Regions from separate parts of the Virgibacillus sp. L01 genome, predicted to be linked through region 2. Evidence: riboswitches for the same ligand, from Rfam matches in the RefSeq annotation. Region 2 holds a riboswitch; each other region holds the start of a gene.
The links. A riboswitch is a leader RNA that binds a small molecule or an ion and turns the genes downstream of it on or off. The one in region 2 is predicted to bind cyclic di-GMP.
Positions count from the first base shown of each region.

Region 1: linked by a shared signal. The riboswitch ahead of ACTWQM_RS14825 (prepilin-type N-terminal cleavage/methylation domain-containing protein) and the one ahead of ACTWQM_RS12820 (Spo0E family sporulation regulatory protein-aspartic acid phosphatase) in region 2 are both predicted to bind cyclic di-GMP.
Region 3: linked by a shared signal. The riboswitch ahead of ACTWQM_RS01005 (MotA/TolQ/ExbB proton channel family protein) and the one ahead of ACTWQM_RS12820 (Spo0E family sporulation regulatory protein-aspartic acid phosphatase) in region 2 are both predicted to bind cyclic di-GMP.

Region 1 is NZ_JBQQCP010000008.1:71,437-74,714, forward strand. It holds gene ACTWQM_RS14815 (type IV pilus twitching motility protein PilT) at 1-669, shown strand, start outside; gene ACTWQM_RS14820 (type II secretion system F family protein) at 673-1,869, shown strand; cyclic di-GMP riboswitch class II at 1,918-2,002, shown strand; gene ACTWQM_RS14825 (prepilin-type N-terminal cleavage/methylation domain-containing protein) at 2,047-2,412, shown strand; gene ACTWQM_RS14830 (prepilin peptidase) at 2,523-3,278, shown strand.
Region 2 is NZ_JBQQCP010000006.1:154,230-157,507, reverse strand. It holds gene rlmH (23S rRNA (pseudouridine(1915)-N(3))-methyltransferase RlmH) at 1-253, opposite strand, end outside; gene ACTWQM_RS12825 (hypothetical protein) at 340-1,092, opposite strand; cyclic di-GMP riboswitch class I at 1,285-1,372, shown strand; gene ACTWQM_RS12820 (Spo0E family sporulation regulatory protein-aspartic acid phosphatase) at 1,405-1,575, shown strand; gene ACTWQM_RS12815 (lysophospholipid acyltransferase family protein) at 1,747-2,964, shown strand; gene ACTWQM_RS12810 (S-layer homology domain-containing protein) at 2,961-3,278, shown strand, end outside.
Region 3 is NZ_JBQQCP010000001.1:208,731-212,008, forward strand. It holds gene ACTWQM_RS00995 (OmpA family protein) at 13-489, opposite strand; gene ACTWQM_RS01000 (flagellar motor protein MotB) at 529-717, opposite strand; partial or broken gene ACTWQM_RS01005 (MotA/TolQ/ExbB proton channel family protein) at 736-1,417, opposite strand; cyclic di-GMP riboswitch class I at 1,509-1,593, opposite strand; gene ACTWQM_RS01010 (LuxR C-terminal-related transcriptional regulator) at 1,631-2,245, opposite strand; cyclic di-GMP riboswitch class I at 2,349-2,457, opposite strand; gene ACTWQM_RS01015 (short-chain fatty acid transporter) at 2,778-3,278, shown strand, end outside.

The DNA of each region.
Region 1 (3,278 bases), on a different contig from region 2:
CAGGGACTAGTGCTTGTAACAGGGCCAACCGGAAGTGGAAAGAGTACGACGCTTGCTTCCATGATCCATCATATGAACCAAACGATGCAAAACCATATTATTACTTTAGAAGATCCGATTGAATATATGCATACACATAACAAGTCGGTTATTGATCAACGTGAGATTGGTTTTGACACAAATAGCTTTGTTAATGGACTTAGAGCAAGCCTGCGACAGGACCCTGATGTCATTTTAGTTGGTGAAATGCGTGACTTAGAAACTATCTCAACAGCGATTACCGCTGCGGAAACGGGACATTTAGTATTAGGTACCCTCCATACAACAGATGCAGTATCAACAATCGAACGAATTATTGATGTATTTCCATCTGAACAGCAAATACAAATCCGCATCCAGTTATCATCCATTTTAAAAGCTGTTATCTCCCAGCGATTACTAGTTACAAAAGATAATATGGGGAGGCGGGCGGCAACAGAAGTTCTGATTAATACACCTGCTGTTAAGAACTTAATCCGTAATGAAAAACTGCATCAAGTTCAGAATGTGCTGCAAACATCAAAAGAACAGGGCATGCACACGCTTGAAATGGATCTCAAACGGTTACTAAAAGAAGACCTAATTTCCTATGAATCGGCTGCTCCTTTTATGCAGGAAAGGGGTTTTTAATGGATGAACTATCAATATAGTGGAAAACATGCATCTGGTCACAAAACAAAAGGAAGGATAGAGGCTGATTCAAAAAAAGATGCGCTAGTACGGTTAGAAAAGGATAGTATAATCGTAATCGATATAGATGAGACGAAATCGTGGAATAAGGAATTATCTATTAATAGAAGAGTTAAAAATAAGGACTTTGTTATTTTTCTAAGGCAATATGCAACATTGATTCATGCTGGTATATCGATTTCAGAAGCTACGAAGACGATGTCAAGGCAAACGGACAATTATGCATTAAGGCAAGCACTGACTGCTATTGATAAACAACTTGACCAGGGACAGGCCCTTTCAAAAGCAGTTGAAAGTCACCCGAAGGTCTTTCCATCTCTACTCGTCAACATGATCCGGGCCGGGGAGGCTAGTGGTAAACTTGATGACATATTAAACCAGATGGCTGATTATTACGAGAAAGAATATCGTAATAAACAAAAAGTAGTTTCAGCATTACTTTATCCCGGTGTTGTAGGGGTTATCACACTTTTATTAAGTATGTTCTTGCTAGTATTCATTGTTCCACAATTCGTAGGAATGTTTAATTCCTTTGGTGAAGAGATTCCGGCGTATACCCAGTTTATTTTGAGTCTGAGCAGTTGGGTTAGTGCCTTTTGGTGGGTGCTTATTGCTGTAGTATTATTAGGTATTGCAATTTATAAGTACCTGTTGAAGAATGATGCGTTTGTTTACCGGGCCGATAAGCTAAAAATGAAGTTTCCCTTTTTAGGTGTGCTTGCACATAAAGGTGTCTTGGTTCGGATGACACAAACGTTGAGTACTTTAGTAAATAGTTCTGTACCAATCCTACAATCGGTCGAAATCACCGAAAAAGTGGTTGGAAATCGTGTGATTCGAGATGTATTAGAGCAATCCAGGAAATCGATGGAAGTAGGAGAATCGATTACTAATCCTATGAAAGAACATTGGGCATTTCCGGCACTAGTTGTTCAAATGATCCAGATTGGTGAGAAGACCGGGACTTTAGACAATATGCTTTCAAAAGCTGCAGCATTTTACGAAGAAGAAGTAGAACAATTGTCGAATCGAATCAAAACATTAATCGAGCCGCTTATGATTATTATACTGACAATAATCGTAGGCAGCATCATTACCGCAGTTGTTATTCCAATGTTTTCTTTGTTTGAAAATATCTAGAAAAAATTAGTAGATTTTTGTCTGAAAATGTATTATAGTGTACATAGGAATATAGTAGGATGCGATGATAAATTACCTGCAATTTGGGCATTTTGGTAGTTTGGAGTAAGTAGTGCAACCGGCCAGCTAAGTTTAATAGACTTTATATCTTATATAGTAAGAGAGGCGGGGATTTTTATGCTAGAACGCATGAAAAAGATGATGAAAAAAGAAAAGGGGTTTACCCTTGTTGAACTGTTGGCAGTTATTGCAATATTGGCGATTATTGTTGCTATAGCAGTACCGACGATAGGAAATGTTATTGGTGAATCTGAGAAAAAGGCTCATGACGCAAATGTAGAACTGATCAAAAATGCTGCAAGGTTAGCAGATGTTAGTGGTAACTATGGCAAGGATGATACTATCACTCTGAACCAGCTAAAGAAAAAAGGGTATCTAGATGAAGTTCCTACAGTTCCAGGAACAGATACCAAATATTCTGGTACTGTTACTAAAGATGGAAATGGGAAATTTGAATATGGTGGAGATGAAAGTGTTGACTAAAACAACATAATTTAAAATGATTTTAATTATAACCTACGCCTTGCACTAATAGTTGCAGGGCGTATTCTTCAATATATATTCTTCTAGCTTTACAATAAGGAGCCACACGAATGGATATTTTACTAATAACATTTTTCTTCCTCCTTGGCCTAATTTTTGGCTCATTTTTTAATGTAGTTGGATTGCGCCTGCCAGAAAATATACCCTTCGCAAACGACCGTTCAATTTGCCCCAATTGTAGCCATCAATTGTCATGGTATGAGAATATACCGGTTATTTCATTTGTCATCCAAGGGGCTAAATGTAGCCATTGCCAAAAAAAGATTTCGTTTATATACCCTGTAATTGAATTGTCTACAGGTATTTTATTTGCATTAAGCTACTCATTAGTAGGAATAAATCTAGAAATCATTACGGCGTTACTTCTGGTTTCGATGCTTATGATTATATTGGTGTCCGACATAACATATATGTTAATCCCAAACAGAGTACTTCTCTTCTTTCTGCCATTACTCATCATCATCCGTATCGTACAGCCTTTGGATCCGTGGTGGTCATCCATTCTTGGTGGTATAATTGGAATTACGCTCCTTGCATTAATTATAATTATTAGTAGTGGTGGAATGGGCGCGGGAGATATGAAACTGTTCGGTATCTTAGGCATTATTTTGGGAATTGATAAGGTGTTACTGGCATTTTTCCTCTCCTGTATGATTGGTGCAATTATAGGAATGCTGCTGCTTATCTTAAAGGTAATCGACCGCAAGCAACCCGTTCCATTTGGTCCATATATTGTTGTTGCAACACTAATTACATATTTTTACGGTGAAAGATTAGTAAACTGGTATTTTAATTTATTTTTGTAA
Region 2 (3,278 bases):
AGCTTAGCATTTTGCCATTGATTTCGAGCGTTATGACATGGGTATCCTGTTTGATGTTAGCGAGAATGCGTTCGCCTTCCTTTTGTTTTACGTCGATCATTTCAGCGTCGCTCATGTTTTCAGGGGCTTTTTCATCGGCGACTTCGATGATTTGAACTTTTGCATATGTACTTAACCGCTTTAAGTATTCGTCAATGCCCTGCTTGAGGTATTTTTCCTTTAATTTTCCTACTGCGATAATCTTTATGTTCATTGAAATTCATTCCTTTATGGACTTCTTTTGTTTACATTGTATCAAAGAATGACGATACCGTATTACAGTATCGCCATTTCATTCAATTAATCAGACTTCCTCTCTTCTTCTCTTTGTTTCGTCATGAAAAGGGACAGTGGTTGTTCTGATCCAGTCATCAGTTTATAGACATATGTGGAAGTAAGATTATAACTGTTTTCAATACTTTCTGCTATATAGTTAGTTCGTTCGAAAAGAATGGATCGAAACTGATCAATTTGCCTTAACGTTTTCTCCATAAGGGCTTCTTGGTTTTCCAGTCGGTTTATTACTTGATCCTGGTTATCGTCTTGCGTGGAAATCCGCTCTGACATCTGCTTGTTAAGATCATACAGCTCACTCATGTGTGATGCGAGTGCCTGGCTTGAGCTTTCATATTTTCCTAGCTGGTCTACAATAGCCTGATTCGATTCGCCTAAGCGATTGACTTGTTCTGCAATCTCCTTATTTAATAGGCCACCGTTTTCTAAGATATCCTGCAGTTTTGCATTATTGCTATCTAACGTTTTCAACCATTGGACAGCCTGATTCTCGAAATTTTTATGCTGAAGGTTACTTTCTTTTAATACTTCCAGCTGTTTGCCAACCTCCTGCCATCTGCCTGCCTGTGTATTAGTTTGCTGGTGGTATAACGATTTTAAATCACGAAAGGAATTGGATAATGATTTATTCAGTTCTTTCTGTTCTTTTATCATCTCGGAGAAATAATCTACGCGAAAGTATCCCTGGTTCGGCTCCAGGATATCGCTGCCATTCATATAGACGTCTGGATGATCATTATTATTAATATATAATCCCATCTCTTGGTCACTTCCTTATTCATAGTATTGTATTATCCTATGCGTATTATGAAAAGACGGGACAATAATCCAGATTAAGCAAGCTTAAAATGTTCCGGCACTTTTTCATGAATTTTGCGTTAATTCACTATATATAGTATATTGTGGACAATATCTTTTATAGAATAAACTGTGTTAGTACCATCACATCATGTACGATAATGGCAAAATCATTGAAAGATGATGACGCAAAGCTATAGGGGCTAAGTTGGATTTTCCAATAAGTCAGCCAGCTTTCGAATACACTCCTTATTCCTGAAAGGGGGATGTGATTTGGATACTGAAGATGTTCTGAAGATTATTAACAATGATATTAAAATGCTTAAATCCTTGATGTATCAGGTTAAGGCGAATGGAAGTGATTTTACAGATCCATCATTAATACAAGTTAGTCAACTACTAGATGTGAAGCTCAACCAACGAAATCAACTTTTGTCGATTTAGACAAATGAACTCAATTAATCCTACCTTTATGTTTTTCTGGTACTAACACTGCCTTTCTATACTCCGTCCATTTGTGGGGTATAGCTTTTTTTGCATTTAAAGGAAAATACTCGATTATATGGTAAAATAGTAGCGTACTAATTTTATATTTTTATAGTTGGATGTGAAATGATGAGTATCGAAAATAAACCAAATATGCGGATCATAAATATGCTGTTATTTTTCATCCGTTTCTTTACCAGAAGACGTTCAAAAATAGTGATTGAACGCAATGACACCCTTCACATGAAACCGCCTTATATTATTTTATCTAACCACGTAAATAACTGGGATCCACTGATTCTAAATAGTTATGTAAATGAACCGATTTCTTTCATTGCTGCTGAACCTCTTTTTCGAAATCCTTTCTTAAAAAGAATATTAAACTATGTTGGTGCCATCCCAAAGATGAAATTCAAAAATGATACGAGCACGATTAGAGGTGTACTGAAGGCTAAGAAGCATAATAGGGTTATTGGTATTTTCCCAGAAGGAAACCGAAATTGGGACGGTGACACGGAGCCGCTTATTTACTCAACCGCTAAATTAGTTAAGCTGTTGGACATCCCTGTTATCATTACAACAATTCGCGGCGGGCATCTGACTCATCCAAGGTGGGCGGATCAACATCGCAAAGGCTTGATTTCTATCTCCTATAAAAAAGTATGGGATCAGGGAGCATTTACTAACGATTCACCTGACGTCATTAACCAGAAGCTAACCGAAGCGCTTTACCATAATGAAATGGAGTGGCAGTCTGAGATTGCAGGTGAATATCAGGGGAAAAATCTAGCAAACTACTTGGAACGCCTGTTGTTTGTTTGTCCACATTGTAGAATACCTGGACAGCTGCATTCGCACGATGACCTGTTTGAATGCCGAAGTTGTGATTATACCGTTCGTTACACATCCTTGGGAACATTTGAGCAAGTGACACCTCCCATCTATTATTCTACACCCCGTGATTGGAATAAATGGCAGCTTGAATTTTTGAAAGAGACTTTACTTGATCCGAATTGGCAGCAGAACTGGAATGAGGCAATGCAGGACCATGTTAAGCTGTTTTTATCTGAGGACAATAAACCATTCCGTCTTGTTTCTAAAGGAGATCTAGAGTGGAATAATACAACAATTACGTTTAATGGTGATAATGAGGAGCAACATGCATTTGCATTTCGGGATATGGAAGGGATTAATATTCAGTTTCATCATAAGCTGGACTTCTTTTATGAAAATCAATTTTATCGAATTGTATTTTATCAGCCCGACACCTCAGCGTACAAATGGCTAATGGCAATCAAAACCGCACAGGAATTGGAATCTAAACAATCAGATGAGGTGATATCATGAGTAACTCCTGGTCATTTGTACTCGATTTTGCTCTTTTATCTTTTTTAATTGTTATTGCCGCTGTATTAAAAGCTAGAATACCAGCCTTAAGGAAATTAATTGTACCAACGTCCATGATTGCTGGTTTCCTAGGGTTAATCGTTGGACCTGAACTACTAGGATGGATAAATTTTGATAAGGATTTACTTGGAAACCTGGTTTACCATTTAATGGCCATTGGCTTTATTGCTTTATCGTTAAAAGAACGGCAAGTGGAAAATAGTCCAGCTGTTATCAACTCAGGTCTCATGATCGTTTCAACATACCTCATCCAA
Region 3 (3,278 bases), on a different contig from region 2:
ATTAAATTACTTTTAACTTTTAGGCTTTATTTCGTGATTTGGTAGTATCAGAACTTCCACTCGTCTATTTCTCGCCCGGTTTTCAACACTATTATTTGGTGCTACAGGGCTGTGTTCACCAAATCCTTTGGCACTGAATTTCCTTGGATCTAGGTTGTCATTTTTGAGTATTAACCGCATAAAGTGGACTGCTCGCATGAAGCTTAGATCCCAATTAGATTCAAACTTCCTAGTATGTATAGGTCTATTATCTGTATGTCCGCTGATTATTATTTGGTGAGGTGGGTCTATGTATAGGAACTTAGACACTTCTTTCGCAATTTTCTCCCCCCTTTCTTTAACTTTTGCACTACCTGAATCAAAAGAAATATCATTTACAATAGTAATTAATAGACCTTCTTCTGTAAGTTTAATCCCCAGTAGTTCGGATAGATTGTTCTTCTTGATGTATGTATTAATATCTCGCTGTAACTTCTCAAATTTATTCAATTCGTTAGTCTGTTCACTCTCTTTTTCTTTCTCATTTCCTTAGTTGTTTGATTCTAATGGTTTATCAACTGGACTTTGGTTTTGCTCTAAAATCCCTTTCCCCCCTGTAAATTCCTCTCGAAAAACTTGTGAAATCTGGTCGTATTTTTTCGTATCTATTTTACTCATCGCAAACAGAACAATGAATAAGGCTACCAATAACGTTAATAAATCGGCATATGGGAGCAGCCATGATTCGTCAACATGAGATTTGTTATTCTTTTTCGTTTTCCGCATATTCTCCCCCTGCTCTAACTTTTCCAACTCCTTTTGGGATAGATAGGAACTTAATTTATCCTTTATTACTTGTGGTGAATCTCCTGTAGTAAGGGATAACACACCTTCGATAATTATTTCTTTTGAAAACACTTCATCCTTAGATTTCTCTTTCAATTTGTTAGCAAACGGATGCCACAAAACGTAACCTGTAAATATACCAAGTAATGTCGCTATAAATGCAGCTGAAATGGCATGGCCAAGTGCTTCCATATCATTCATATCTCCAAGAGCTGCAATCAATCCAATTACAGGTGGGGGCATATGTACCTGCTTGTGTAAAGATTGATATGCCTTTTTGATGTCTTTCCTCCATCGCATACACTTTCTCAAACAAAATTTCTTTAATAAAATCAGGAGATTGTCCATCAATCGCTAATTGCAGTCCCGAAGATAAGAAAGAATCGTTTACCTGATCTATTTCACTTTCAAGTATTAACAACCCTTCTTTTCGAGTTTGTTCAGCCCAATTAGTAAATTTTTCAATTGTCATCGCTATGTCATTGTGATTTTCGTCTGTGAAAATTATCTTAAACAGAGCAGGTACTTTTTTAAGCGTGTTCATTGGGAACGCTATACAAACAGAGGCAGCTGTTCCTAATAAAATAATCAATTTAAAAAATATTATTTTACTTTAAAAGACCAAATAAAAAGACAGTCCAATAGATAGAACTGCCATTTAAAGATCATATTATAAAACCTTTGTTGGTAGCTAAGTCGATCATAGTTATGTAACCTTAGACCTTAGCTTTGCGTCCTACCTTTTCAGATAGTTTGCCTTTTTCGTTATTTTTCTATATTGCATTTAAACCAACATTAGTCAATGTTATAAAACAAACCATTTTTTCTTAACTGCCATTAGTGCAGCGTTTGTCCTATCTGATACGTGTAGCTTTCTCAGAACTGAACCGACATGATTCTTCACTGTTTTTTCAGATATATAAAGGCTCTCTGCTATAATGCAGTTTTTGTTACCTTTTACAATTAGCTCCAAAATATCCCACTCACGTTCTGTTAAGATTCCACTTGGTCGTATTGTTTCTCTTCCGGCTATCCTTTTATAATCATCCAAAAGAATATGTGATAAGAACGGATGAATATATTGCCTACCATTTAACATACTTTTAATCGCGAAAATCAATTCGCTTGTATCCATTCCATTATAAAAATATCCATGTAATCCCATTTTGAACAATTCAGCTATAAAATCACTATCTGCATCCGAAGTCCAAATCGCTATTTTTACATTATGGCTGGAGTGAAAATTGATTATTTCAAGCAAATTTATGTCCGTATCCACATCTATAATAAGTAAATCTGGTAGATCGTTCTTTCTGGAGTCATAGGCCAGGAATTTGTGCTCAGGCATTTTATCTTGTAATACGTTTATAATTCCTTCTCGCAGTAAATTTGATTCTTTTATAATTGTTATTCTACTCACTAAACTTAAACCTCTCCAAATTTATTAATACCTTTTTTTCACATAAAAAAAGACTACTCTACGTAGAATAGCCAGGATTTTTTCATAACAAAAAAATCAAAATTCTGGTAACCAGGCGATCATAGTAGTGAAATAGGAGTAATTATACCCATTAAAACTTTAGACCCTAGGTTTTGCGTCTTACCCTTTCGGATAGTTTGCCTTTTCCTTTTAAAATATAGGTATTTTGTAGTAGTGCTAAAAACATACTAATTTATGAAAATATAAAAATCAAGTTAATTTCTACATCATTTTCAAAAAAAATACATTGCTGACTTGTATTTGTCATCAAATCGTCACTCAATATACAAATTTTCCCAATAAAAATAGCGATTATTTGTTTCCAGTAAGTCTACTATATTGCATTCAACGATTCATAATCTATTCTCCATTTCATACAATTAAAACAAGCCAATTGACGTAACAATGAATCTTTTGATAGTTTTAAAAGGCGCATTAAAAAGCGCTTACAAAAACAAAGGAGGAAATCTAATTGAAAGCATTAACATCATTTTTCGACCGAATGGTTCAACGATATTTACCTGATGCATTTCTTTTTGCAATTATTTTAACGTTTATCGTTTTCATTTTAGGGATGGGTGTCACGGGCAGTACAGCCATTGAAATGACGCAATATTGGGGAGAAGGTTTCTGGAACTTACTGGCCTTTGCCATGCAGATGTCGCTTATCGTAATAACTGGCTACATACTTGCAAACACGCCGCTTATCAAACGATTGCTAGCAAAGATCAGTACACTTGCAAATTCACCTGGTCAGGCAATCATACTTGTAACATTTGTTGCTGCTATTGCATGTCTGATTAACTATGGCTTCGGTCTGGTTGTTGGGGCATTACTGGCGATCCACGTGGCAAAACGTGTTCCATCAGTAGACTATCGTCTACTAATGGCGAGTGCATATAGTGGATTCCTGTTATGGCATGGTGGTTTTTCCGGCTCTATTCCATTATTAATTGCAACACCGGATCACTTC